Linked DNA regions of Catenuloplanes indicus. The protein of the gene in region 1 binds, or shares a complex with, the protein of each later gene. Links are inferred from orthologs where the notes say so. Each region holds a gene or a part of one and is shown on either strand. Other genes may lie near its edges. The genes, in order: pcrA and uvrB.

The links.
Region 2: the proteins of pcrA (region 1) and uvrB are in contact, whole or in part, in a crystal structure (PDB 7EGT), measured with the Thermus thermophilus proteins. The link is inferred for Catenuloplanes indicus from one-to-one orthologs. Residues at the interface, in WP_096412145.1 of Thermus thermophilus: His654, Arg656, Phe657, Gln666, Asp668, Glu669, Lys680, Arg681, Leu682, Ser683, Lys685, Tyr686, Ala687; in WP_096411307.1 of Thermus thermophilus: Glu23, Leu25, Arg26, Asp27, Gly28, Glu29, Arg30, Phe31, Arg55, Glu326, Asp327, Phe328, Glu379, Ser382, Gln383, His398, Gly400, Arg401.

The regions. Positions count from the first base shown.
Region 1 is NZ_JAUSUZ010000001.1:4,130,708-4,145,003, reverse strand. What follows is about bases 7,153-10,183. They hold pcrA (DNA helicase PcrA), read left to right. Parts: upstream 7,153-7,492; coding sequence 7,493-9,874; downstream 9,875-10,183. Other genes in these bases: J2S42_RS18555 (M23 family metallopeptidase), read right to left, coding at 9,876-10,183; J2S42_RS18565 (bifunctional metallophosphatase/5'-nucleotidase), read right to left, coding at 7,153-7,314. Also shown: J2S42_RS18595 (peptide ABC transporter substrate-binding protein), read left to right, coding at 1-848; J2S42_RS18590 (ABC transporter permease), read left to right, coding at 977-1,903; J2S42_RS18585 (ABC transporter permease), read left to right, coding at 1,952-2,887; J2S42_RS18580 (ABC transporter ATP-binding protein), read left to right, coding at 2,896-3,927; J2S42_RS18575 (ABC transporter ATP-binding protein), read left to right, coding at 3,920-4,933; J2S42_RS18570 (chorismate mutase), read right to left, coding at 4,995-5,309; more of J2S42_RS18565, read right to left, coding at 5,548-7,152; more of J2S42_RS18555, read right to left, coding at 10,184-10,655; J2S42_RS18550 (M23 family metallopeptidase), read right to left, coding at 11,621-12,364; icmB (coenzyme B12-dependent isobutyryl CoA mutase small subunit), read left to right, coding at 12,764-13,177; sucC (ADP-forming succinate--CoA ligase subunit beta), read left to right, coding at 13,594-14,296. UniProt on the Escherichia coli protein: A helicase with DNA-dependent ATPase activity. Unwinds DNA duplexes with 3'-5' polarity. Translocates on single-stranded DNA with 3'-5' polarity. Initiates unwinding more efficiently from a nicked substrate than double-stranded DNA.
Region 2 is NZ_JAUSUZ010000001.1:2,647,294-2,661,511, forward strand. Bases 9,656-12,608 are described here. They hold uvrB (excinuclease ABC subunit UvrB), read right to left. Parts: upstream 12,209-12,608; coding sequence 10,103-12,208; downstream 9,656-10,102. Other genes in these bases: J2S42_RS11960 (hypothetical protein), read left to right, coding at 12,500-12,608. Also shown: J2S42_RS11910 (glycosyltransferase), read right to left, coding at 1-1,032; sporangiospore maturation cell wall hydrolase GsmA, read right to left, coding at 1,045-2,214; J2S42_RS11920 (CocE/NonD family hydrolase), read right to left, coding at 2,299-3,933; translational GTPase TypA, read left to right, coding at 4,709-6,574; J2S42_RS11935 (TerC family protein), read right to left, coding at 6,755-7,744; J2S42_RS11940 (antibiotic biosynthesis monooxygenase family protein), read left to right, coding at 8,139-8,432; J2S42_RS11945 (DUF397 domain-containing protein), read right to left, coding at 8,517-8,693; J2S42_RS11950 (helix-turn-helix domain-containing protein), read right to left, coding at 8,705-9,619; more of J2S42_RS11960, read left to right, coding at 12,609-13,978. UniProt on the Escherichia coli protein: The UvrABC repair system catalyzes the recognition and processing of DNA lesions. A damage recognition complex composed of 2 UvrA and 2 UvrB subunits scans DNA for abnormalities.

The DNA.
Region 1 (14,296 bases):
CGCTGCCGGCGGCCTACGCCGACCTGGCCGCGGACAACCTGGACGTGCTGAAGCAGATCCCGACCGAGAACATCTCGAGCGCCGAGGCCGACCTGGGCGACCGGTTCAAGAAGAGCCCGGCCTCCACGTTCCAGTTCGTCGCGTTCCCGACGTACCAGCAGGAGTTCAGCAAGCCCGAGGTGCGGCGCGCGATCTCTCAGGCGATCAACCGCGACGAGATCATCACGAGCGTCTTCAAGGGCTCGCAGACCGCCGCCCGCTCCTTCGTCTCCCCGGTCGTGGCCGGCTACCGCGAGGACACCTGCGGCCAGTACTGCGCGTTCGACGCCGCCAAGGCCAAGTCGGAGTACGACGCCGCCGGTGGTCCGAAGCAGATCACCATCACCTACAACGGTGACGGTGGCCACAAGGACTGGGTCGACGCGACCTGCAACCAGCTCAAGACGAACCTGGGCATCGAGTGCACCGGTGTCGCCGAGCCGAAGTTCGCGGACCTGCTGACCAAGCTGGACGACAAGCAGCCGATCGGCATGTTCCGCATGGGCTGGGTCATGGACTACCCGTCCATGGAGAACTACCTGGGCCCGATCTACACCACCGACGGCTCCTCCAACTACTACGGCTACTCGAACAAGCAGTTCGACGCCCTGTACAAGGAGGGTGTCTCCGCCGCCACGCCGGAGGAGGCCATCGCGAAGTACCAGGCCGCCGAGGACCTTCTGGTGCAGGACATGCCGGTGATCCCGCTGCGCTTCGGCCAGAACAACTTCGGTCACTCCACCAAGGTGAAGAACGTCGAGATGGACCTCTTCAACCGCGTGAACCTGATCAAGATCGAGGCCGCCTGAGTCAAGGCCGCGTCATGACGGGGGTGGCGCCGCGGGTCCAATCGGACGCGCGGCGCCACCGCCGTGTCACGCCGTCGCTGCTCACGAGGCAGTTTGCACCGCGATCCCTCGCGGAGAAGGCCTGAGAAATGCTTCGTTACATCATCCGGCGCCTGCTTCAGGGCGTGCTCACGTTCTTCGGGGCCACGTTCGTCGTCTACGCGCTCATGTTCGCCAACCAAAACGACCCGTTGCAGGCGCTCGCGGGGGAGCGGCCGATCACGGACAACGTCCGGCAGGCGCTGACCGAGCGCTACCACCTGGACGAGCCGTTCATCATCCAGTACGGCTACTACATGCAGGGCATCTTCCAGGGCGACTTCGGCACGTCGCTGACCGGCCGGGAGATCACCGTTCTGCTCGACCAGGCCTGGCCCAACACGTTCCGCCTCGCCGTCATGGCGGTCGTCTTCGCGGCGCTGATCGGCATCGTGGCCGGTGTCGTGGCGGGTATCCGGCGGGCGGGCATCTTCGACCACACCACGCTGATCATCACGCTGGTCCTGATCTCGATTCCGATCGTGGTGCTGGCCCCGCTCATGCAGCTGTTCTTCGGCGTGGAGCTGCGCTGGTTCCCGGCCACGGCCGGTGCCAATCCGACGTTCTACGCGCTGATGCTGCCCGCGATGGTGCTGGGTGCCGGTTCACTGGCCACGTATTCGCGGTTGACCCGTACCTCGGTGGTGGAGAATCTGCGCGCCGACTATGTGCGGACCGCGAAGGCGAAGGGTCTGACCCGGAACCGGGTGATCGGTGTGCACGTGCTGCGCAACTCGCTGATCCCGGTGATCACGTACATCGGTGTCGACCTCGGTGGCCTGATGGCCGGCGCGATCGTGACCGAGGGCGTCTTCAACATCCCGGGCGTGGGTTCGCAGCTGTTCCGGGGTATCACCACGGAGGACGGCCCGCTGGTGGTCGGCTTCGTCAGCATCCTGGTGATCATCTTCATTCTGGCCAACCTGATCGTTGATCTGCTCTACGCGGTTCTGGACCCGAGGATCCGGTATGAGTGAGCACACGGCAGAAAACGGACGGGGCGGACCGGAACGAGGCGAAGTGTCATGAGTGATCTGCAATCGATTGCCGCGACGGAGGCGCCGGGCGGCACCCCCGTCAAGGGCACCGGCGAGGAGAAGGCCCGCAGCCTGGGTCAGGACGCGTGGCGGGATCTGCGGCACAATTGGATTTTCTGGTTCGCCTCGGCGATCGCGTTGGTCGTGATTTTGATGGCGATCGTGCCGTCGTTGTTCACGCCGAACGATCCGGCCGATTGTGCGTTGTCGCGGCAGCACGCGCCGGGTAGTGGGTGGGCGTTGTTCGGGTACGACTTCCAGGGTTGTGACATCTATGCCCGTACGGTCTACGGTGCGCGTGCCTCGATCTGGGTGGGTGTGCTGTCCACGGCGCTGGCCTCGACGGTGGGTTTGATCTTCGGGCTGTCGTCGGGGTTTTTCGGTGGCTGGCTGGACGCGATCCTGTCCCGGATCACCGACATCGTGCTCGGCATTCCGCTGCTGCTGGCCGCGATCGTCCTCGGCAAGCGCCTGGCCTCGGCCGACACCGGTGGTTCGTCCGGCCTGATGGCGGTCGTGGTCGTGCTCGGCATCCTGGGCTGGACCACCGCCGCGCGCGTGATGCGCTCGTCAGTGATCTCGGCGAAGAACCAGGACTACGTCGCGGCCGCCCGGATGCTCGGCGCGGGGAACTTCCGGATCATGTTCCGGCACATCCTGCCGAACGCGATCGCACCGTTCATCGTGGTGCTCACGATCGCGCTCGGGCAGTTCATCGCCACCGAGGCCACGCTGTCGTTCCTCGGCATCGGCCTCAAGGGCAACGCCATCTCGTGGGGTATCGACATCTCCACGGCGTCGAAGCACGTTCGTGAGTCCGCTCCGCCGCTGGTCGCGCCGTCGATGTTCCTGGCGATGACCGTGCTGGCGTTCATCATGCTCGGCGACGCCATCCGCGACGCCTTCGACCCGAAGCTGCGGTGAGCACGACAATGACCGACATCAAGGTGAACACCGAAACCCTCCCGATCGACGCGGCGGCACCGCTGCTCGCCGTGGAGGACCTCAAGGTCGAGTTCCGCACCGCGAACGGTGTGGCCAAGGCCGTCAACGGCGCGAACTTCCGGCTGTCCGAGGGTGAGACGCTGGCGATCCTCGGCGAGTCCGGCTGCGGCAAGTCCGTGACCGCGCAGGCGATCATGGGCATCCTGGACACGCCGCCCGGTTTCATCACCGGCGGCGAGGTCCGCTACCGCGGCGTCGACCTGCTGAAGCTCAAGGAGGACCAGCGCCGCCAGGTCCGGGCCAACCGGATCGCGATGATCTTCCAGGACGCGCTCTCCGCGCTGAACCCGGTCTTCACGGTCGGCTTCCAGCTCGGCGAGCTCTTCCGCAAGCATCGCGGCATGTCCCGGGCGGACTCGAAGAAGCGCGCGATCGAGCTGCTCGACCAGGTGAAGATCCCGGCGGCGCGGCAGCGCGTCGGCGAGTACCCGCACCAGTTCTCCGGCGGTATGCGGCAGCGCGTCATGATCGCCATGGCGCTGGCGCTCGACCCGGAGGTGCTGATCGCGGACGAGCCCACCACGGCGCTCGACGTGACCGTGCAGGCCCAGATCATGAACCTGCTGGCCGAGGTGCAGCGCGAGCGGAACATGGGCCTCATCCTGATCACGCACGACATGGGCGTGGTGGCGGACGTGGCGGACCGGATCTCGGTCATGTACGCCGGTCGCGTGGTGGAGGAGGCGCCGGTCTACGACATCTACGCGAAGCCGGCCCACCCGTACACGAAGGCCCTGCTCGAGTCGATCCCCCGGGTCGACCTCAAGGGCCAGCAGCTCAGCGTGATCAAGGGCCTCCCGCCGACGCTGACGAACATCCCGCCGGGCTGCCCGTTCGCGGCCCGGTGCCGGTTCGCCCGTGACGTCTGCCGTCAGGACCCGCCGCCGCCCGCGTACCAGGTCACCCACAACCGCACCGCCCGGTGCCACTTCTGGAAGGAGGTGACCGGCGTTGAGTGACGACATCGTGCTGCAGACGAAGGGTCTGAAGAAGCACTTCCCGATCACCCGGGGCATCGTCTTCCAGTCGAAGGTCGGCGCCGTGCAGGCGGTCGACGGCGTCGACCTGGAGCTCAAGCGCGGCGAGACGCTCGGCATCGTGGGCGAGTCCGGCTGTGGGAAGTCCACGCTGGCCCGCCTGCTCGTCGGGCTGGAGACGCCGACGTCCGGCTCGATCAACGTGCGCGGTCAGGACATGACCAAGCTCCGCGGCAGCGAGCTGCGCCGAGCCCGCCGCAACATCCAGATGGTGCTGCAGGACCCGTACACGTCGTTGAACCCGCGGATGACGGTCGGCGACATCATCGGCGAGCCGTTCGAGATCCACACGGATGTCGCGCCGAAGAGCGACCGCAAGCGCCGGGTCCGTGACCTGCTTGATCTGGTCGGCCTGAACCCCGACCACATCAACCGCTACCCGCACCAGTTCTCCGGCGGGCAGCGCCAGCGCATCGGCATCGCCCGCGCCCTGGCGCTCCGTCCGGAGATCATCGTCTGCGACGAGCCGGTATCCGCGCTGGACGTGTCCATCCAGGCGCAGGTGATCAACCTGCTGGAGCAGCTGCAGGACGAGCTGGGCCTGTCGTACATCTTCATCGCGCACGACCTGTCCGTGGTCCGGCACATCGCGGACCGCGTCTCGGTCATGTACCTCGGCCGGGTCGTCGAGACCGGTCGCGACCTGGAGATCTACGAGCAGCCGACGCACCCGTACACGCAGGCCCTGCTGTCGGCGGTACCGGTCCCCGACCCGACCCTGCGCGGCCACCGCGACCAGATCGTCCTCGAAGGCGACGTCCCCTCCCCGGCCAACCCGCCCTCGGGCTGCCGGTTCCGGACGCGCTGCTGGAAGGCGCAGCAGAAGTGCGCCGACGAGGACCCGATGCTGACGCTGCGGCCGAAGTCGGCGCACCCGAGCGCTTGCCACTTCGCCGAGGTACGCGACGTGGTGCACGCGGTCGACTGATCCGCCCGGAACGGGGCCCGGCTCCCGATGGAGCTGGACCCCGTTTCCCATGTCCTCCGGTTCAGAGCGGCCCGCGCCCGGCACGCAGCAGGAGGAGCGCGACCTGTGTGCCGTCCGCGCCCAGCGCCTCGCGGAACTTCTCCATGATCTCGCGCTCCCGGCTCAGCACGAGCCGCGTCCCGCCGGACGCCACCCGTGTCTTCCCGACCTGCTGCGAGAGCGCCGACCGCTCCTTCCACAGCGCGATGATCGCATCGTCGATCTCGTTGATCCGGGAGCGGATCTCGACGATCGCGGCTGACGCCGTCGCCTCGGCCGTACCGGTGTCCTGGCTGGGCTGACCGGCGTCCTGGGGCTGTTCCACTACCGTGGCCATTCTGGTCTCCTGATCACGCTGGGTCGGTTCCGGGACGCGAAAAAGCCCCGGGCTGCCGAGCCCGGGGCTTTTTCGTAGGTCTGTCGTTCAGGCGCGACCCACGGCTGCCGGGACTCCGGAGCCGTAGCCATAAAATCGCGCCTGCGGGAACACGCCGTCGAGTATGCCCAGGCCGGATGTGACCGCGCAAGCGTTTGCCCACTTATCGGACACATCCGGCGGCTGGCCGGCCTTTCCGTCAGGCGACGCGGGTGATCCGATTCGCCGGGCCGGGCGCGACCGGGCTGTTCGCCTCCAGGTACGTGACGAGCGCGTCGATGTCGAAGCCGGGCGCGGTGGTGCGGCCGGTGCCGAGCGTCAGGTTCGTGAAGCCGTCGCCACCGTTCGCCAGGAAGTCGTTCGTCGTCACCCGGTACGTCCCGGCCGGATCGATCGGGGTGCCGTTCAGCGCGAGCGCGCTGACCCGGCTGCCGGCCGCGGCGGTGCTGTCGTAGCTGTACGTGAAGCCGGCCGAGACCTGCAGCACGCGCTGGGTGGTCTGCCCGCCGAAACCGGCGAACTGCTGCTCCAGCACGTTCTTGAGCTGCGCGCCGGTGAAGGTCTGGGTGACCACCAGGTTGTTGAACGGCTGCACCGTGAACGTCTCGCCGTAGGTGATCTGCCCGGGCGCCTCACCGCCGGACTGCGCGTCGTACGGCAGGGACGCGCGGATGCCGCCCGGGTTCATCAGCGCGATCTGCGCGCCGTCCCCCTGCGTGTACGCCAGCTGCGCGTCCGCGATCACGTCGCCGAGCGGGCTCTCCTGGTTGGCGCCGACGTCGCGGCTGATGGTCGCGGTGATCGAGCCGACGACCCGGTTCGCGATCGGCGCGACCGCGGTGCGGTACTTGTCCGCGATCCGCTTCGCGGCCGGGTCGCGCAGCGCCGGGTTGCGGACCGGCGTGCCGGTGGCCGGGTCGGTCTGCCAGGTGCCGTCCGCGTTGCGCACGCCGTTCTCCACGATCACGTTGCGCGCGGTGATCTCGGCGAATTTCCCGGTACGCCGGTCCAGCGCGTAGTCGATGTCGGTGATCAGCGTGCCGTTGCTGCCGGCGCTGGTCACCACGGTCTGCGCGCCGTGCGCGTTCGGCAGCGCGCAGGTGTAGTAGCGGTGCGTGTGACCGGAGACGACCAGGCCGAACTCGGGGCGCAGGCCGTTGACGACGTCCACGACCGGGCCGGAGAAATTCGCGCAGTCGGAGAGGCCGGGTGTGGCCGGTGGCGAGTTCTGCTGGCCACCCTCGTGCAGCAGCAGGACCAGCGACTTCACGCCGAACGCGCGGAGCAGGCCACCCCACTTGTTCGCGGTCTCGATCTCGTCGAGGAACGTGACGTCCGCGATGCCGGCCGGGTTGACGATGCTCGGCGTGGCCTCCAGCGTCATGCCGACGAAGCCGACCGGGACGCCGTCGACCAGCCGCACCTCGACCGGCGGCAGGATCGGCAGGCCGGACCGCTTGTAGACGGTGTTCGCGGCGAGGTAGGTGAAGCGTGCGCCGGCGAACCCGTCGCCGTCCTGGCAGCCGTCGACCGGGTGGCAGCCGCCGCGGTTGAGGCGGATCAACTCGCTGACGCCCTCGTCGAACTCGTGGTTGCCGACCGAGCTGATCTCCAGCCCGACCTGGTCCATCAGCTCGATCGTCGGCTCGTCATGGAACGCGGCGCTGACCAGCGGCGACGCGCCGATCAGGTCGCCCGCGCCGACCGTGATGCTGCGGCCGCGACCCTCCGCCCGGGCCTCCGCGCGCAGCTTCGTCAGCCAGGTGGCGAGGTATTCGACGCCACCGGCCGGAACGCCGGTGACCAGGCCGCCGCTGCCGGCCGGCGGGTCGATGGCGCCGTGGAAGTCGTTGTAGCTGAGGAAGTTGCCCTTGACCGTCTTCCCGCCCCCGTTGAACGTGACGGCGACCGGTGTGAGGGCGTCGGCCGGCGAGGCGACCGGTGCGCTCCCGGGGACGAGAGCCATGGCGACGGCCAGTGCGGCGGCCGGCGTCGCCAGCGCCCGCAGCACCGGCCAGAGACGCTTGCGAGATTGATCCATGCACGCATGCTTGTCCATCGGTGGGTCCCCCGCCAGAGTGCTTGAGTGTCGTCTTGGCATCGGCGAGGTTGCCTGTCATACCGGGGGCCTAGACTTGCCCGCGATGCAATCGCTGTTTGATGTCCCCCCGGTCCAGCCCACGCCGCCGACCCGCCCCGCGCCGCCCCGCCGCGACACGGAGGCGCTGCTCGCCGGGCTCAACGGTCCGCAGCGCGATGCGGTGACGCACGCCGGCGGGCCGCTGCTGATCGTGGCCGGCGCCGGTTCGGGCAAGACCCGGGTGCTGACGAACCGCATCGCCTATCTGCTGGCCGCGCGCGACGTGCACCCCGGCGAGATCATGGCGATCACGTTCACCAACAAGGCCGCCGGTGAGATGAAGGAGCGCGTCGCCGCGCTGGTCGGCAACCGCGCGCGGATGATGTGGGTCTCCACGTTCCACTCCGCGTGCGTGCGCATCCTGCGCGCCGAGCACGAGCACGCCGGGCTGAAGTCGACCTTCTCGATCTACGACGCGGACGATTCGCGCCGCCTGATGACGCTGGTCGCGCGCGAGCTCGACCTCGACCCGAAGCGTTACCCGCCGCGCGGCCTGGCCACCCAGGTGTCGAATCTGAAGAACGAGCTGACCGACCCGGAGGAGTTCGCGGCGAAGGCGTCCGGGCCGAACGAGCGGGCCGTCGCCGAGGCCTACCAGCTCTACCAGCGCCGCCTACGGGAGGCGCACGCGCTGGACTTCGACGATCTGATCATGGCGACCGTGCACCTCTTCCAGTCGCACCCGCTGGTCGCGGAGTCGTACCGGCGCCGTTTCCGGCACGTGCTGGTCGATGAGTACCAGGACACCAACCACGCGCAGTACACGTTGATTCGCGAGCTGGTCGGCAACGGTGTGCCAGACGCCGGGCTGCCACCGGCCGAGCTGTGCGTGGTCGGCGACGCGGACCAGTCGATCTACGCGTTCCGCGGCGCGACGATCCGGAACATTCTGGAGTTCGAGCGCGACTACCCGGACGCGCGCACGATCCTGCTGGAGCAGAACTACCGCTCCACCCAGACCATCCTGAACGCGGCTAACGCGGTGATCGACCGCAACACGTCCCGCAAGCCTAAGCGGCTCTGGAGCGACCAGGGCGAGGGCGAGCGGATCGTCGGGTACGTGGCCGACACCGAGCACGCCGAGGCCGACTGGGTGGCCCGGGAGATCGACCGGCTCGGCGACAACGGTCTGGCCAAGCCGGGCGACGTGGCCGTCTTCTACCGGACGAACGCGCAGTCCCGGGTGTTCGAGGAGGTGTTCATCCGCGTCGGCCTGCCGTACAAGGTGGTCGGCGGCGTGCGCTTCTACGAGCGCAAGGAGGTGCGGGACGCGCTGGCGTACCTGCGCGCCGTGGTCAACGACGACGACACCGTGAGCATCCGGCGGATTCTGAACACGCCGAAACGCGGCATCGGCGAGCGCGCCGAGGCGTGCGTGGAGGCGCTGGCCAACCGCGAGCGCATCTCGTTCGGCGCCGCGCTGCGCCGGGCGGCGGAGGCGCCGGGCATCTCGACCCGCGCGGTCAACGGCATCAACGAGTTCGTCGCGATGCTCGACGACGTGCGCGAGCTGGCCCGGACCGCGCCGCCGGAGGAGGTGCTGGAGGCGCTGATCACCCGCTCCGGCTACCTGACCGGCCTCGAGGAGAGTATCGACCCGCAGGACGCGGGCCGGGTGGAGAACCTGCAGGAGCTGGTCAGCGTCGCCCGGGAGTACACCGAACGCACCGAGGCGGCGGACGGGCCGGAGTCGTCCGTCGCCGGCTTTTTGGAGCAGGTCGCACTTGTCGCGGACGCGGACCAGATCCCGGACGAGCCGGACGCCGACCACCAGGGCGTGGTCACGCTGATGACGCTGCACACCGCGAAGGGCCTGGAGTTCCCGGTCGTGTTCCTCACCGGCATGGAGGAGGGCGTGTTCCCGCACATGCGAGCCATGTCCGACACCAAGGAGCTGGAGGAGGAGCGGCGGCTGGCGTACGTGGGGATCACCCGGGCGCGGCAGCGGCTCTACCTCTCCCGCGCGGTCACCCGGTCCGCCTGGGGCGCACCGCAGTACAACCCGGCCTCGCGGTTCACCGACGAACTGCCGAGTGAGCTGGTCCGGTGGGAGCGCACCGAGGGGTCGTACACGACGTGGTCCGGCTCGGCCGGCGGCGTCGGCGGCCGCGGCGCTTCGCGAAATTCCACGTTCGTCGGGGGGACGAGCAAGGCGCAGAAGATCGCGCAAGGGCTGGGCATCGACGCCAGTAAGCTCGCCACCGCCAGTGACCTGCGCACCCAGGCGCCGTCCGTGTCACCCGGGGACCGGGTCAACCACCAGCGGTACGGGCTGGGCCGGGTGCTGGTGGTCGAGGGCCAGGGTGCGGGCGCACGCGCCCAGATCGACTTCGGCGACCAGAAGGTGTGGCTGGTGCTGCGGCACGCGCCGATCGAGAAGATGTAGGTCAGCACCCCAGGTCGACGCCGCGGGCCGCCATCCAGGCGGCCGGGTCGACCTGGTTCCACATGCCGTCGTGCACCTCGAAGTGCAGGTGCGGCCCGGTGGAGTTGCCGGTCGAGCCCTCCGCGCCCACGGTCTGCCCGGGCGTGACCCGGTCACCGGGCTCGACCGAGACGCGCGACAGGTGCGCGTAGTGCGTGTAGAAGCCGTTGCCGTGGTCGATCAGCACCGACAGGCCGTAGCCGCTGTAGTTCGCGCCGGCCGTGACCACGGTCCCGGCACCGGCGGCGCGGACCCGGGTGCCGCTCGCCGCGGCCAGGTCGATGCCGGCGTGCAGCTTGCCCCAGCGGCGGCCGAAGCAGGACGTGGTGCGCCCCTCCGGCATCGGATCCACCCAGGCCTTGGCCGCGGGCCTGCTCGTGGGTGTGGCCGTTCCGGCGCTCTTACCCGGCGACGGACTCGGGCTCGGCTTGTCCGGCGTGGGACTTGCGGTCGGCGCAGAGGGGGCCGCGGCCGGGCTCGCCGCCGCGGTCCGCTGGGCGGACCGGCCGGCGGCGGACGCGGCTTCGGCGCGCTCCGCCAGCGCTTCCGCGTTCGCGAGCGCGGCCGGGGTCGGTACGGCCTGCTCGGCCCCGTCCGGGCCGGTGACGGCGTCGTGGAGCGTCGCGCCGCCGGTGAGCGCCAGTCCGGTGACGGCGAGCGTGGCCGCGGCGGCCTGGCGAAGATGAGCGGCTTTCTGCTCCGGCCGCCGGTGCGCACCGGCCGTCAGCGCCGCAAGCCGCACGTAGTACCGATGCCGGTGCCGCCCGGGCAGCCGCCGGTGCCGCCCGCCGTGCTCCGCCGGCCGCCCACCACGAGCCCGGAGGCCGCTGCCGTCCTGCACGGCCCGGGCGTGGGACGTGGCTGGTCGTTCGTCATCGCCTGGGGCGTCCACGCTGCCGCCGGCCTCCGCGGCCGGGGCGTGGGTTTCGGGTGGCTGCTTGTCATCGCCGGCGGCGTTCACGCTGCCCCCGGCTTCCCCGGCCGAGTGCCGGGTTGCGGGTGGCTGCTCGCCGGCACCGAGGGTGTTCAGGTCACCGTCGGCCGGCGCGGCCGAGTGGCGGGGTGTGCCGGGCCGTCCACGACCGCTTGGAGCAGTCGTGCTGCCACCGGCGTCCGCCGCGAGGCGGGGCGTGTCCGGGCGACCGAAGGCGCCACCGGCGCCTGAAGCGACGGCAGCGACGGCGTCATCCGTGGCTGCGGGGCTTTCCCGAGGACCACGGATGCCCGGGAGGCCGGGGAAGGCCTGCGAACCAGCGGCGACCGGAGTTTCCGGGCTCACCCGAGGACGCGGGACGGCCAGCGCTTCCGGGCTTTTCCGGGGACTCGGGATGACCAGTGCCTCGAGGATCTCCCGGGGAACGGGGACGGCCGGGGCGTCGGGGGTCACCCGATCCTCCGCGGCCGTCGTCGTGGCGGTCTCCGCGTGGTGGTACACGGGCGCACCTCCGTCGGCTGAACAGCAGCAATGACGAAGAATGCTGATCGGTCCCGCTATGCCGGACCACACCGGCCTGGTCCTGATCGACCCTGATCAGTCATGATCACGGCTGATTTGTCCGCCGGAATGCCGTAACGTCCGGAAAGTTGATCTTGCTAAGTGTGTGCTGGCACACAACTTCGCCAGTGACATGATGAACAGCGAAAACCTGGGGTAGACGAAAAACCGCCCTTCCCGGTACGGGAAGGGCGGTAACGAAAAGCGGAGCGTCAGGGAGCCGTCACAGCACCGTAGACCTGCTCGACCTCAAGCTGGATGTCGACGCCCTTCTCGCGGAGCAGCGGCACCGGGTCGCGGGGCTCGCCGTCGACGTGGATCTCCAGGTGGAGGTGCGCGCCGTACGAGTGGCCCGTGTCGCCGACCAGGCCGAGCGTGTCGCCGGCCTTGACCTGCTGGCCCGCCTCGACCATGAGCTGCGAAGAGTGTCCATATATGGTCTCGACGCCGTCGCCGTGGTCGACAATGACTGCGTAGCCGTACCCGCCGTACCACCCGGCCAGCTTCACGGTGCCACCGTGAACGGCCTTGTACGGCGTGCCCTCCTGGGCGGCCAGGTCGATGCCCTGGTGGACCTCGTTCCACCGGATGCCGTACGGCGCGGTGAAGTCGTATCCGTGCAGCGGAAGGAGCCAGGCATCGGGAGACTCGGCCAGCGACGTGGCCAGGCCACCCGCGTCCGCGGACTCGGTGCGCTCGCTGTCACGCGTGGAGCGCTCGGCGCTCGCCTCGCGCTCGGCCAGCTCCTCCGCGGTGGTCGTGCTGTCGAGCGAGTTCTTCAGCGCGGTGGTGTCGACGCCCTTGGCGTCGTCCAGCGCGGCGCCCGCGCCGAGGGCCACCACGCCGGCGCCGACCAGCGCGGTGGTCACCACCGCCGCGTAGCGGCTTCCGGGAACGGTAGGTACGCGACGTCGACCGCGATAGCGGTCGGGCTCGGATGAAAGCCGCTGACGCACGTACACCCTCCGATATCTGTTCACTCCCCGGCGCTGACGCGCTCCGGACTGCCGGGCGCTGACCGTGGGTGAACACTGGCTGGTTTGGGCGACCGTTCCGGGGTATCCCGGTTGACAGCCGTTGGACACGGTAGCCAAGCGGTGGGCCGGTCACAAGTTCTGCGGCCGATTTGCTGACTGGGTGTGCGACGTCATGACGCATAATGCCGGAATTCGTAACCATTTGTACCCCCCGTCGTTAGTGGCGCTGCGTAATTTTTGCCGATACCTAACGTGATGTGATCGCGGCTACTTCATCGAGTGACGACACGATTGCGAGCCGCTCGTCCCCTAGGGGCTGCACGATCGTTAAGGTGGCTCTGTGGACATCTCTCATGACTGAATAGAGGTGCGGCAGCTATGGAACCGCGAATTCGGGTTGTGGTCGCGAAGCCGGGCCTGGACGGGCACGATCGCGGCGCGAAGGTAGTCGCACGGGCGCTCCGGGACGCCGGCATGGAGGTCGTCTACACCGGTCTGCACCAGACGCCGGAGCAGATCGTGGAGACCGCGATCCAGGAGGACGCGGACGCGGTCGGGCTCTCCGTGCTCTCCGGTGCGCACATGACGCTGTTCCGGCGGGTGGTCGACCTGCTGGCCGAGCGCGGCGTCGACGACATCGTGGTGTTCGGCGGCGGCATCATCCCGGACGCGGACATCCCGGAACTGGAGCGGATCGGCGTCTCGAAGATTTTCGGCCCCGGCGCCACCATGCAGTCGATCGTCGACTGGGTCCGCGCGAATGTGGCGGGAATCCCGGCCGACAGTAAATAGCCGGGAATTGCCGTGAAATGCGGAAATAGGGAAGGGCCGGACGCACCCCTCACACGTCCGGCCCCTCTATGCGCGATGCCCCGCCGCCACCCCTCGACCGACAGGGCATCGGCCGCTTTCTCGTGCCGCGCCCGCCGTGCGTGCGCTGACATCTGACTCAACGACGCCCTCTGAACAGGGGTTACGGAACCGGATGCGCGATTTTTGGCGTAACTGGTGTCCCATCGCCACCACCTGTACCGAGAACCGCGGAGCGGGCGGAATGTGCAGTACCGCACACCATGTACCCGCCTGACGGCACGGAGTGCCCAGGTCGCTAGGGTGACGGGAAAGGCACCTTCTCATCACCGGATGAGCGGTGCACATCCACGCTGGCAGCGGCGCCGGGGTGCCGCGGAGTGAATCGGGACGCGCAAGTGGACCTGTATGAGTACCAGGGGCGCGAGCTATTCGAGCGGCACGGCCTGCCCGTGCTGAGCGGTGGCGTCGCCACGACCCCCGAGGAGGCCCGCGCGATCGCCGACCGTCTCGGCGGCCGGGTCGTCGTCAAGGCCCAGGTGAAGGTCGGTGGCCGCGGTAAGGCCGGCGGCGTCAAGCTGGCCGAGGGCGTCGACGAGGCGACCGCGCGCGCGACGGACATCCTCGGGATGGACATCAAGGGTCACACGGTGCACAAGGTCATGCTGACCGTCACCGCTGACATCGCCGAGGAGTACTACCTCTCCTACCTGCTCGACCGGGCGAACCGCACGTTCCTGTGCATCGCCTCCGTCGCGGGCGGCATGGAGATCGAGACGGTCGCCGAGACCGACCCGGACAAGGTCGCCAAGATCGCGATCGACGCGATCCAGGGCGTGGACGAGGCGAAGGCGCGCGAGATCGTCGCGGCCGCCAAGTTCCCGGCCGACGTGTCCGAGCAGATCGTCGACATCGCGCAGAAGCTGTGGGTCGCCTTCATCAAGGAGGACGCCACGCTGGTCGAGGTCAACCCGCTGGCCAAGACGCCGGAGGGCAAGGTCCTCTGCCTGGACGCCAAGGTGACGCTGGACGAGAACTCGCACTTCCGGCACCCGGACCAGGAGGGCTTCGTCGACGCCGCGTCGGTCGACCCGCTGGAGC
Region 2 (14,218 bases), 1.5 Mb from region 1 along the record:
GTCGCGCAGCCCGTCGAGCGAGTAGCGGTCCCGGATGTGGTGGTACGCCAGGCGCCCCATCGCCCGTACCCCCGCGGGATCCTGTTCGTAGGTCTGCAACGCCTGCTCGGCGCGCTTGGCGAAGGCGAGCACGTCGTCCTCCGGTACCGGCACGCTGAACATCTCGTCGAAGAACTCGCGCCCGGCCAGCCCGGTGAAGCCGACCACGTACGCGCCGCTGGCCATCGCCTCGGCCGGCGGCAGCCCGAAGCCCTCGCGCTCGCTGAAGCTCAGGAAGACCGGGCAGCCGCGCAGCAGCTCCGCGACCCGTGCCTCCGGCGCACCGTCGATCGGCACCAGTTCCCAGCCGGTGAGCGCGCCGCGCGCCCGCAGCAGGTGCAGGACCTGTTCAGCGTCGGCCCGGCGGCGGCGCGGCAGGTACGCCAGGCGCCGCGGCGGGATCTCGTCGCGGTCGCCGGGGAAGAACAGCTCGGTGTCCACCACCACGCGCGCCCGCCCGACCGGCAGGTGCGGGAACGCGTACCGGAGGAACTCCTCGTTGTCCTCGGAGACCGCGAGCAGCGCCAGCACGTTCGCCACGTCGGCCAGCGGCGCACCCGCCGGCGTGCTCTCGAACGGCTGCTGGTCGAACGTCCGGTACGCGTTCTGGTTGAAGATCACCTTGCGCAGCTCCGCGGGCAGCCGGCCCAGCGCCGGCCCGTACCACTCGGCCACCACCAGCAGGTCGTCCGGTGTGAGCACGGTGTCCGCCGCGGACTCCACGCGCGTGCGGTGCGGGAACCAGTCGCACCGGAACCCGCGCTCGTGGTGCAGCACCGCGGCCGGCGTACCGGATGCGTTGAGCAGGTCCACGTGCCGGTAGATCTGCCGTAGCCCGCCGCTCGGCCGCGGGTTGTCCGGCGTCAGGTAGTAGACGGTCGGTGGCCGGTCACCGGCGGCCGGGGCGGTGCGCAGCGCGGGCGGCTGCCGCACCTTCAGGTCGGACGCGCGCTGCACCGCGTGCGCCACCCGCCGAGCCGCGCCCATCACCATGCCGCCACCCCGTTATCGAAGGTCGAACCGGGTGAGATCGTAGCGGCGCATGATGCCGATGAGGTTGTCCGCGTACGTCGGTGAGGTGGCGTACCCGGCCTTGTGGATCGCCCGGGCGAACCGTTCCGGCGCGTAGTCCCACTGGAACGCCGGCGCGTACCGCGGGTTCACGGTCAGGAAGCGGCCGTGGTCGACCATAGAGCCGGATGCGTTGCGGTACGCCCGGAACGACGCCCGCGTCCGGAAACAGCCCTTCTTGTTGCACTCGCTGGTCTCGTACGACCGGCAACCGACCGCGATCCCGGCGGGCGAGCCGAAGCACTTGATCCCGAAGTAGTTGTGATCGCGCCTGGTCAGTCCGCTGCCGCCCCACCCGGACTCCAGGATCGCCTGCGCGATCGTCACCGACGCGGGCACGTTGTACCGCCGCATGCCCTCCTGCGCCGGGCCGGCGACGCGCGTGATGAATGCCTCCGGCGTGGCCGGTGGCACGGTCGGCGGCGCCTGCCCGCACCACGGCAGCGTCGGCGAGGACGGCCAGACCACGTTCGCGTCCGCCACGTACCCGCCCTCGGCCAGCTTGTTCCAGGCCGCGCTCCGGCGCTGGGTGCCGGACACCGACTCGCCCCAGTCCTGGCAGACCACGTGCAGCGGCTCGCCGTTCTTGATCTTCCGGAGTTCGCGGCCGCCGGTGTTCGAGACGGACCGGACGTTCAGCCCGGGCGCGTCGCCGGGCCGTGCGATCGGCACGGTCGCGGCGGTCGGGCCGCACCAGGCGACGTGCGGCCGCTCCGGTCTCCACCGCACGTAGGCGTCGGAGACGTAGCCGCCGCCGGCCAGGCGCAGCCAGTACGGGCTGTTCCGGACGCCGCCCGCGACCTGCTGGCCGAAGACCTGGCAGCTGACGGTGATCGCGGCGCCGTCGGCGAGTTCGCCGACCTTCTTGTGCACGCTCGACCCGCCGGAGCGGACGTTGAGCGGCGTGCCCGGACTCTGCACGGTGCTGCTGACCGTGGCGCCCAGCGCCTCGACCGGCGCGCCGCCGAGCGCGGCCACCGTACCGGCCACGGCCAGTGCGACCGGGCCGAACGTGCGTATGCTCGCCGCGTTCCGGGCCCGCGCCTTCCTCCGATGCCGCCCGCCACCCGTTCGCAGGTGGCGTGCCGCGGAACCGTTGCGCATGCCGGTTCCCCCCTTCCCGACATAGACGAATCCGCCACCGAGCGTAAGCGCCTATTCGGGTGACATGAGAGGAAATTCCGGAAATCAGCTCTGGATCTCGACGGGCAGATACACCGCGGACCGGCGTGCCGCATCGTGGAAGATCTCGCGCTCCGTGGCCCGCAGCGTGACCGCGGCGCCCAACGGCTCGCCGGTGCCCGGATTACGTGACCAGCGCGGATGCGCACCGCCGCTGACCTGCACACGCAGCCGGTGCCCGGCGCGGAACACGTGCCCGATCGGCCACAGCGGCACGGTCACCCGGGTCACCCCGTCCGCGTCCTCGTCGAAGCGGCCCGGCGCGACCCGGACCAGCCCGTCGCAGACGTTCCGGGACACGCCCGCGCCGTCGACCTCACAGACCCTGACGAACACATCACGGTACGGACCGGAGCTGCGTTCCCAGATCTCCGCGTACACCGGCCCGATCGCGGTCAGGTCGTGCTCCAGCGGCGCACTGGTGTACGTGAGCACGTCCGGGCGTGCCTCCAGCGGCGCGTTGTCCACCGGACCGGACCGGTGCGCCACCAGCACCGGCCCGCCGATCGACGGCGTCGGGGCGGCCGGATCGTAGGTGAACGTGTCCGGCGCACTCTCCCCCACCGGCGCCGCGCCCAGCCCTTGATCCGGCCGCAGGTACCAGGCGGTGGCACGGCCGGCCGGCGGCCAGCTGTCCCGGTGCCCGCCGCGGCCGGTCAGCGTGACGTCGACGGTCCCGGCGGCCGGCGGCGTGCCGGTGCCGGTCAGGTGCCCGGTCAGGAACGACACGCCGACCCGCACCGTGGCCGCGAACAGGCCCGGGCTGCCGTGCGTCCACGGCCCGATCGTGAGGCTCGGCCGGTGCCCGGCCTCGTGCAGCACCGCGAAGTCGTCCAGCTGGGCCGGCAGGAAGATGTCGTGCCAGCCGGCCACCATCATCACCGGCGCGTCGACCTCGGCCAGCCGCTCGCCGAACACCCGGTCCCGCCAGTACTCCGCGCCGGTCGCGTGCTCGGCCAGCCACTGCTGGAAGAACGGCACCGTGCCGCCGGTCGCCACCCGGTCCGCCTCGGCCAGCGGCAGGTGCGCGAACCCGGCGGTCAGACGCGGTTGGCCCCGGCGCAACTCGATCAGCCGGGTCAGCCACGGCTCGGTCTGCGACTCCAGCAGCTCGGTCCAGGTCAGCACCGTGTCCAGCGAGAACGCCTCGCCGGCGTAGGTCAGGTCGCGCATCGCGGCCGTGGTCACCACCGCGACCACGGCGGCCAGGTCCGGCGCCGCGTCGGCCGCGATCGCCCAGTGCGCCGCGCCCTGGTAGCTGACGCCGATCAGGCCGAGGCGGCCCGCGTACCACGGCTGGCGGCGCAGCCAGGCGAGCGTGTCCAGGCCGTCGTCGCGTTCGTGGATCAGCGGCTCGAACCGGCCGCCCGATCCGTACGTGCCGCGGCAGGACTGGACCACCGCGTGCACGCCACGTTCGGCCAGCAGCCGGCCCAGCAGCGCCACCACGGTGCCCCGGCCGTACGGCGAGCGGATCAGCACGGCGGGCCCGTCGTGACCGGGCGAGTAGTGGTCGGTGCGCAGGATGACTCCGTCCCGGGCCCGTACCGACAGATCGCGTTTGACAGTAATTCTGGTTTTTGTCGCTTTCGGCAGGCCCAGTCCCGCCCCCAGCACCGCCGTCGCCACCGACCCGATCACACCGAACCTCCGCTCGTCCCTCAGCGGTCGTTTACCCCGCCAGGTCGGTTTTCCCCACCCGGGCACGCCGACGCGGCGTCCGCACGATCAGCACCAGCGCCACCGCGATCCCGATCAGGACCAGCACCGCGCCGGTCGCACCGCCGAGGACCACGGACATCCGGCGGTACGACTCCCCCGCCAGATAGCCGGCCACGATCGAGACGCCGACCCAGCTGGCCACGCCCGCGAGATTCCAGGGCAGGAAGCGGCGGTACGGCACGCCGCTGCTGCCGGCCAGCCGCGGCGCGAGCGTGCGCACGAACGCCACCCAGCGCACCGGCAGCATCGCCCGCGCGCCGTACCGGGTCATCAGCGCGTCCGCGCGTGCCCACCGCGCCGCGCCGACCCGCCGGCCCAGCGCGCTCGCCCGCAGCCGCGGCCCGTACCGGCGCCCGGACCGAAACGCCAGCGAGTCACCGGTCGCGGCCGCCGTGATCATCACCACCAGCGCGACGCCGAGGTGCAGCCGGCCCTGGAACGCCAGAAACCCGACGAGCAGCAGCGTCGCCTCGGCCGGCACGGTCAGGCCGATCAACGACGCGGTCTCCAGCAGCACCAGCCCGGCGGCGACCAGGTAGATCAGCGTGGACGGCAGCCCGGTCAGCTGCTCTACCAGGCCTTCCATGACACCCCCGAGGTCATCCGGACAGCATCGCAAGGCTCACCCGTCACACTCGCATCGGGATGGACCCCCGATTAGGCAAATAGATCGCAGGTTCGGGACACTAAAGGTATGCAGACCCGCTCCGACCTCCGTAACGTCGCGATCATCGCCCACGTCGACCACGGCAAGACCACGCTGGTCGACGCCATGCTCCGGCAGGGCGGCGCATTCTCCGCAAGGGCCGAGGTCGCCGACCGGGTCATGGACTCCATGGACCTGGAGCGCGAAAAGGGCATCACCATCCTGGCGAAGAACACCGCCGTGCGGTACGTGCCCGAGACCGGCGACCCGATCACCATCAACATCATCGACACCCCCGGCCACGCCGACTTCGGCGGCGAGGTCGAGCGCGGCCTGACCATGGTCGACGGTGTCGTCCTGCTGGTCGACGCGTCCGAGGGGCCGCTGCCGCAGACCCGCTTCGTGCTCCGCAAGGCGCTCAAGGCCCGCATGCCGATCATCCTCGTGATCAACAAGGTGGACCGGCCGGACGCGCGGATCAAGGAGGTCGTGGACGACACCTACGAGCTCTTCCTCGACCTGGACGCGGACGAGGAGCAGATCGACTTCCCGATCGTCTACGCCTGCGCGCGCGACGGCATCGCGTCGCTGACCCAGCCGGCCGACGGCACCGTGCCGGACGACTCCGACTCGCTGCAGCCGCTGTTCACCACGCTGCTGAACACCATCCCGGCCCCGTCGTACACCGAGGGCGCGCCGCTCCAGGCGCACGTGACGAACCTGGACGCGTCGCCGTTCCTCGGCCGTCTCGCGCTGTGCCGCGTGCACGAGGGCACGATCGCCAAGGGCCAGACCGTCACCTGGTGCAAGACCGACGGCACCACCTCCAAGGTGCGCATCTCCGAGCTGCTGATGACCGAGGGCCTGGAGCGCAAGCCGGCCACCTCGGCGGGCCCGGGCGACATCATCGCGGTCGCCGGCATCCCGGAGATCATGATCGGCGAGACGCTGGCGGACGCGGAGAACCCGATCCCGCTGCCGCTGATCACGGTCGACGAGCCGGCCATCTCGATGACCATCGGCACCAACACCTCGCCGCTGGTCGGCAAGGTCAAGGGCGCCAAGGTCACCGCCCGCATGGTGAAGGACCGGCTGGACGCCGAGCTGATCGGTAACGTGTCGCTGCGCGTGCTGCCGACCGAGCGGCCGGACGCGTGGGAGGTGCAGGGCCGTGGCGAGCTGGCGCTGGCCATCCTGGTCGAGCAGATGCGCCGGGAGAACTACGAGCTCACCGTCGGCAAGCCCCAGGTGGTCACGAAGGAGATCGACGGCAAGACCTGCGAGCCGGTCGAGCGCCTCACCATCGACGCGCCGGACGAGTACCTCGGCGCGATCACTCAGCTGCTGGCCACCCGCAAGGGCCGGATGGAGCAGATGGTCAACCACGGCACCGGCTGGATCCGGATGGAGTGGCTGGTCCCGGCGCGCGGCCTGATCGGCTTCCGGACCGAGTTCCTGACCGACACCCGCGGCACCGGCATCCTGCACCACGTCTTCGAGAAGTACGAGCCGTGGTTCGGCGAGCTGCGCACCCGCAACAACGGCTCGCTGGTGGCGGACCGCTCCGGCCCGGTCACCGCGTTCGCGATGACGAACCTCCAGGAGCGCGGCAGCCTCTTCGTGGAGCCGTCGACCGAGGTGTACGAGGGCATGATCGTCGGTGAGAACTCCCGCTCCGACGACATGGACGTCAACATCACCAAGGAGAAGAAGCTCACCAACATGCGGGCTTCCACCTCCGACGAGACCGAGAAGCTGATCCCGCCGCGCAAGCTCTCCCTGGAGCAGGCGCTGGAGTTCTGCCGCGAGGACGAATGCGTCGAGGTCACCCCGGCCGCGGTCCGCATCCGCAAGGTGATCCTCAACCAGCAGGAGCGCGCCCGCGCCGCCGCCCGGCGCAAGCACTCCAACTGATCCAGCACGTCAAAAGCCCCGCTCGCCGGAACGGCGAGCGGGGCTTTTCGCTCTGCGGTGACCACCTCGGGACGTGCAGGGAGGCCCCTCGGGCCGACCGGTGCCCACGGGAGCATGCCGGCCGGACCACGCCGGAAGCGGGTATATATCCGCCTCTTAGGGCTTTCGGCCCGGTTGCCTTCAGGCCTTGAGGACCGGCTCCTCGGTGCCCTCGGCGGCCTTGCGACGGGCCTCCTTGCGGTCGTCGGCCGCGGTCTTGATCAGGCTGGCGACGGTGGCGATGACCAGCGTGCCGAGGATGACCACCAGCGACAGCCAGATCGGGATCGTCGGGGCCCACTCGATGTGCTCGCCGCCGTTGAGGAACGGCAGGTTGTTCTCGTGCAGCGCCTCGAGGATCAGCTTGACGCCGATGAACCCGAGGATGATCGCCAGGCCCTTGGAGAGGTAGACCAGGCGCTCGATCAGGTTGCCGAGCAGGAAGTACAGCTGGACCAGGCCCATCAGCGCGAACACGTTCGCGGTGAAGACCAGGTAGGGCTCCTGCGTGATGCCGAAGATCGCCGGGATCGAGTCGAGCGCGAAGATCAGGTCGGTGGTGCCGATCGCGATCATGACGATCAGCATCGGCGTGAACATCCGCCGGCCGGCGTGCACCGTGGTCAGCCGCGCGCCGTCGAAGCTCGGCGAGATCGGCAGCGCACGGCGGCTCCACCGGATCAGCACGTTCTCCTTGAAGTCCTCGGCCTCCTCCTCGAGCCCCTCCCGCGCGAAGTTGATCGCGGTGTAGATGAGGAACGCGCCGAAGATGTAGAACACCCAGGAGAACTGCGTGATCAGCGCGGCGCCGGCGGCGATGAACGCGCCGCGCATCACCAGCGCCAGGATGATGCCGACGAGCAGCACGGTCTGCTGGTACTGCCGGGGCACCGCGAAGCGGCCCATGATGACCACGAAGACGAACAGGTTGTCCGCGGACAGGCTGTATTCGGTCAGCCAGCCGGTGTAGAACTGCCCGGCGTAGGTGGGACCGGCGAAGAGCCAGACGCCGACGCCGAAGAGCAGCGCGAGGCCGACGTAGATGCTGACCCAGATCCCGGACTCGCGGGGGGAGGGTTCGTGCGGGCGGCGCCCGATGATGACGAGGTCGACGATCAGCACGACGGCCATCGCGGCCAGCGTGACGGCCCAGACCCAGGCGGGTACGTTCAACGGAATCCTCCGGCAGACACAGCACTTCGCCGCAGCGGCCTACCCTTACGCGAAGTAAGAAGGTACCCACTCACGGCTACGTGCACTCGTATGTGACTGTCCGGAGGTCTCTTCCGCCACGGCATGACACGATCCGTGACCGACGGCGCCGGGAGTCCACCCGTGTCCGGGTTTTCGCCGTGCTGACGACACCGCCGTAAGGGGAATACTCCCCTCCTTCGCGCGCAATTGTGCCTCATTCCGGCGACGCCCGGAACGGGACCCCGCAGTGCCGCTCGACACGCTCCTTGCCCGCGGCGCCTAGTTCTTCCTAGGAGGCTAGGTGAATTCCCTCCGTGCGAGACTGCCGGACATGGTTCTTGAGGTTGCGTTGATCGACGTGGTGCCGGGTCACGAGGACGAGTTCGCGGCGGCGTACGCGAAAGGGCACCCGATCCTGGCCGGCACGCCCGGCTGCCGCTCGGTGCGGATGACCCGCGGCATCGAGACGCCGGACCGGTTCGTCCTGCTCGTCGAGTGGGACTCGGTGGCCGCACACGAGGAGAACTTCCGGGCCACCGAGCGCTTCGCCCAGTGGCGCGCGCTGATCGGCCCGTTCTTCGCCGGCCCGCCGCGGGTCGAGCACTTCACCGACGTCCCCGCCTGACCCGCCGGCCGTCTCGCGGGCGGCCGGGCCGGATGCGGAGAGAGCCGGTCCCCCTGCCAGGGGCCCGGCTCTCCGCTGTGCTGGTCAGCCCTTGACACGCTGCACGAACGCCCGCCAGGCCGCTCCCGCGAACCGGAGCCGGGGCCCGGGGTCCTTGGAGTCCCGGACCGCGATCGTCCCCGCGTCCGCCGCGACCTCGACACAGTTGCCGTTCGCGTGGCTACGGCTGCTCTTCACCCAGCCAGTTCGACGTGCTCCCATCGCCCTCCGTATCAGCCACCACCGTTGACCCCGCGCTGAGCGGGGATCGCCCGCGCCTGCTCCGACCGGACGTCGGCCGCCCGGGCCAGGTAGGCGCGCGTCTCCTCCTCCGGCAGCGCCGCCGCCCGCAGCCAGTCCGCGACCAGCAGGTAGCGCGCCACCTCCTCGTCGTCCGTGAGGTGCACGTCCTCGCTCATCGTCTCCAGCACCACCGTGCGCGGGTCGGCCGGATCCGGGAACGAGTAGACGGAGAACGCGGTGTGCGGCACGTACGCGTCCTGCAGCGGCGCGCGGAACGGCAGCATCCGGATCGCCACGTTCGGCAGGTCCGCCATGGCGAGCAGGTGCCGCAGCTGGCCGCGCATCACCTCGGGCGGCGCGACCTGCCGGTGGAACGCGGACTCGTCGATGATCGCCTCGTACCGCGGTGGCTGCTCACGGCGCAGGACCACGTGCCGGGCCGCGCGGGCGCGACTGTCCGCGTCCATGTCCAGGCCCGGGTAGAGCGCGCGACCGGAGCGGACCCGGACCCGGGCGTACTCCGGCGTCTGCAGCAGGCCGGGCACGACGTACTGGTGGAACTCGAAAATGTCAGCGGCGCCGGTTTCCAGCTCCGCATATCTCCGCTGGCGCGGTCCCATGTCACCGAGCGCCTTCCACCAGCCGCGCGCCGCGGCCGCGTCCCGGGCGATGACGATGAGTTTGTCCCGGTTCGGACCGTCCACCTGATAGATGTCCAACAGGTCCATGATGTCGGCCAGATCGGGACGGCTCTGCCCCAGCTCGATCCGGGACAGCTTCGAGGTCGAGGCCCAGCCGAGCCGGTCACAGACCTGCTCCAAGGTGAGGGTCGCGCTGCGCCGCAGCTGTCGCAACTCGGTGCCCAGCCGCAACCGGCGGACCGTAGGACTTTTGGGGGGTGGCATTGGTTCTCCCGGTGCCGACGTTCGTGGCGACAAGGAGATTACAGGCAGCAACGTTGCGGTAGCCATCCGCAATTGGACAGTGCAATTCGCATGTTTACCGTTGCGCACATCCCGGCGCGGCACTTCGCGGGCCCGTGCGATCACCACTGCGCGCGACGCCCACCCCGCGCCCGACCTGCGACGTTAAGCATCGATGAACGCCGCGGACGGGCCGCGCGGGTACGTCACGGAGCGACTCCGCACCCGGCCGGACCGGGCACGGAAAGTTGTTGATCCACATAGTCCGCGCGAAACGGCGAATCGGCGTTAATGACCGTAAACCTAACCACTATCACCCCGCGGGGTGACCTGCGCAAACAAAGTGTCCATCAAGGAATCTGCATTGTCACCTGCGCATGCAGACCCTCCTGCACGTGCAGGAACAGATCCCCGCAAAAAGGACCGGCACCACTGCGCTGAGTGACGCCGGTCCGCTACCCTCGGTTACTTCACGCCTGCGGCGTCCATGCCCCGCAGCTCCTTCTTCAACTCGTTGATCTCGTCGCGGATCCGCGCGGCCAGCTCGAACTGCAACTCGCGCGCGGCGCCGAGCATCTGCTCGTTCAGGTTCTGGATCAGCTCGGCCAGCTCGGCCCGGGCCATCCCGGCGCGGGCCGGCGTGCTCGTGCCCTTGCCGCCCTTCGACCGGGTCTCCGGGACCGGGGCCTTGCCGCGCGACATCTGCCGCCCGGCACCGCCGACGATCGCCTCGGTGTCCTCCGCCTCACGGTAGATGTCGTCCAGAATGTCGTGGATCTTCTTGCGCAGCGGCTGCGGCGAGAGCCCGTGCTCGGTGTTGTACGCCACCTGCTTCGCCCGGCGACGGTCGGTCTCGTCGATCGCCTGCCGCATCGACGGGGTGATCTTGTCCGCGTACATGTGGACCTGGCCGGAGACGTTACGCGCGGCACGGCCGATCGTCTGGATCAACGAGGTGCCGCTGCGCAGGAAGCCCTCCTTGTCCGCGTCAAGGATCGCGACCAGCGACACCTCGGGCAGGTCGAGGCCCTCGCGCAGCAGATTGATGCCGACCAGCACGTCGTAGTCGCCCTTGCGCAGCTCGCTCAGCAGCTCCACCCGGCGCAGCGTGTCCACCTCGGAGTGCAGGTACCGCACCCGGATGCCGTGCTCCAGCAGGTAGTCGGTCAGGTCCTCGGCCATCTTCTTGGTCAGCGTGGTGACCAGGACCCGCTCGTCCCGCTCGGTGCGCAGCTTGATCTCGTGCATCAGGTCGTCGATCTGGCCCTTGGTCGGCTTGATCACGACCTCCGGGTCGACCAGACCGGTCGGGCGGATCACCTGCTCGACGAACTCCCCGCCGGTCTGCTCCAGCTCCCAGTTGCCCGGGGTGGCGGAGAGGAACACCATCTGGCCGACCCGCTCCAGGAACTCGTCGAAGCGCAGCGGCCGGTTGTCCGCCGCGGACGGCAGCCGGAAGCCGTGGTCGATCAGCATGCGCTTGCGCGACGCGTCACCCTCGAACATGCCGCCGATCTGCGGGATCGTCTGGTGCGACTCGTCGATGACGGTGACGAAGTCGTCCGGGAAGTAGTCGAGCAGGCAGTGCGGCGGACTGCCGGGCAGCCGGCCGTCGATGTGCATCGAGTAGTTCTCGATGCCGTTGCAGAAGCCGACCTGTTTCATCATCTCCAGGTCGTACGTGGTGCGCATGCGCAACCGCTGCGCCTCGAGCAGCTTGTTCTGCCGCTCCAGCTCGTCGAGCCGCTCGGCCAGCTCCACCTCGATGTCGCCGATCGCCCGCTCCATCCGCTCCTGGCCGGTGGCGTAGTGGCTGGCCGGGAAGATCAGTGCGGTCGGCACCTCACGCACCACGTCGCCGGTGAGCGGGTGCAGATAGGAGATCTTCTCCACCTCGTCACCGAACAGCTCGATCCGCAGCGCGAGCTCCTCGTACGCCGGGATGATCTCCAGCGTGTCGCCGCGCACCCGGAACGTGCCGCGCTGGAACGCCATGTCGTTCCGGGTGTACTGAATCTCGACCAGGCGGCGCAGCAGCTTGTCGCGGTCGATCTCCTGGCCGACCGTCACCCGGGCGGCGCGTTCGAGGTACTCCTGCGGCGTGCCGAGGCCGTAGATGGCGGAGACGGTCGCCACCACGATCACGTCGCGGCGGGTGAGCAGCGACATGGTTGCGGAGTGCCGCAGCCGCTCCACCTCCTCGTTGACCGAGGAGTCCTTCTCGATGTAGGTGTCCGTCTGCGGGATGTACGCCTCGGGCTGGTAGTAGTCGTAGTACGACACGAAGTATTCGACCGCGTTGTTCGGCAGCAGCTCGCGGAACTCCTTGGCGAGCTGCGCGCAGAGCGTCTTGTTGTGCGCGAGCACCAGCGTGGGCCGCTGCAGGCGCTCCACCAGCCACGCCGTGGTCGCGCTCTTGCCGGTGCCGGTCGCGCCGAGCAGCACGCTGTGGCGCTCACCGTCACGGACGCGGCGCTCCAGCGCGTCGATCGCCGCCGGCTGGTCACCGGAGGGCTTGAAGTCGCTGATGACCTGGAACCGGTTGTCGATCCGGGGAATGTCGAGCGCCATGTCCCCCACGGTACGCCCGGGGTCCGACAAGTTTCCCGGTCACGGGCAGTGCATGATCGCCTTCGATATTACGATTGTGCGGCCGGGCCCCCCGCCGTACCGTTGACGGGTAGGCCGCTCGCGGCGGCCGTCCGGCACCGACGCGGCCCCCACACCGGCCGCTCGACCGGCGCACGGCGGGTTGCAGCCCCGGGCTCATCACCCGGTGAGCGCGCCCCGTGCGGTGGCGCCAACGGCGCAGACCGGTCGCCGCGAGCGCGCCCAGAGCCTGCGTCGCTCGTTTCAACCTCCGTGACTTCCAGCAAACGGCGTGCGATCGCGCTCGCGTCCCTGATCGGCCTGCTCGGCAGCGCCGCGGCCGGGCTCCTCGGTGGCCTCGGCTCGTGCGCGCCCACCGGCGACGGCCCGGCCGCGCGGCCGCTGTCCGCGGCGGAGGCGGATCGGCTGGCCGGCATGCGGGTACGCAACCACACGGACGGCGCGTCCGCGGTGACCGCCACGATCGGCGGCGACCAGCTGCGCGCCGAGGGCTGGGTCGACTGGCGCCGGCAGCTGGCCTACCTGCGGGTCACCCGCCCGGGCGCCGCGTCCGCGCTGGTCCAGGGTGTACCCGGGCTGGTCGCCACGATGACCGAGCCGGGTAGCACCAGCGCGGCCGCGGACCCGGGCGGGGCCTCCGCCGGGCCGCCGCCGACCGACCCGCCGTCCGGTGACTGGCGGGTCCGCGCCGCGGCCGCCGGCACGACCGGCAACTCGGCCGCCACGTCCGTGGACGCGCTGCTCACGCTCCTGTTCGGAGCGTCCGCGACCCGGCCCGACTCGGCGGACACGCTGCGCGACAGCGACTCGCGCTGGCTCAGCACCGACACCGTCGGCGGCGACGTGGTCGACGTGTTCCTCGGCCCCGCGGTCCCGCCCCCGCCACCGTCCACCGCCCCCGCCTCCACCCGCCTCGCCGACATGGGCGGCGCCGTCCGCTACTGGCTCGGCCGCGACGGTGACCTGCGCCGAATGGCGGCCACGCTGCCCGGCAACCTGCCCCTGGAGATCGACCTGCGACGTGGCGGGACGCCCGCGTTCGGTGCCGTGGCCGCGTTCGGCGGCGCGCCGATCGCCCCGCGCGAGGTGACCGCGGACGAGGCACGCCTACTCGCCGGCCTGCGCGTGGCCGACCTGCGCGCCGTCGGCGGCCGGATCTCGGTCACGCTCCCGTCCCTGGACGGTGCGCTCCGCCGCGGCGAGGGCTGGCTCGACTGGACCCGCACCCGTGCCTACCTGCTGCTCCGCACACCCGGCGGCGAGGTACCGGACGAACTGATGATCGCCACCTCGGACGCGGTCGCCACCCGCCCGGTCCCCACCGAGGCCGCCGGCTGGCAGCTGCCGCCGCTGCGGGCACCGCGCGGCGAGTGGACGTCGACGCCCTGGTCCGAACGCTCCGACGAAATGGGCGGCTTCGACCTCGACCTGCTGCTCACCGAGGCGATGGCACTCGGCGGCCCCGGCCGCGGCAAACCCGCCGCGATCCGTGACTCCGCCCGGCACCTGCGCGACGACACCGTGAACGGCGAGGCCGTCGGCGTCTTCGAGATTCCCAAGGCGGCCGAGGGTGACGTGGCCCCGGGCTACGCGCGCATGCGCTACTGGATCGGCACCGACGGCGTCCTGCGCCGCGTCGAACTGCTGACCCGCGCGGCCGGCTACGCCCAACTCGACCTCACCCCGGACGAGAACATCCCCGCTCTGCCGCGCGTGCCGAGATCCGGGTAGCCGTCTCCGAGGTCTCGATCTTCGGTGTTTTCGGCGTGGTGCGGTCCGCATGCTCGGAGTGGGGAAAGCCCGCCGGGTGCTCGGACCTCGCCGGCGCTCCGTTCCGCACGCGGCGCACCATCCGATCGGGTGGATGGACGCATCGCGGGGTGAGGTGCCGCGGGGGTTGTGGTGACCGGCGGCGGGACGTGCAGGGAGGAGCGCCAGCGACGACCGGTGCCCGCGGGAGCATGCGGAACG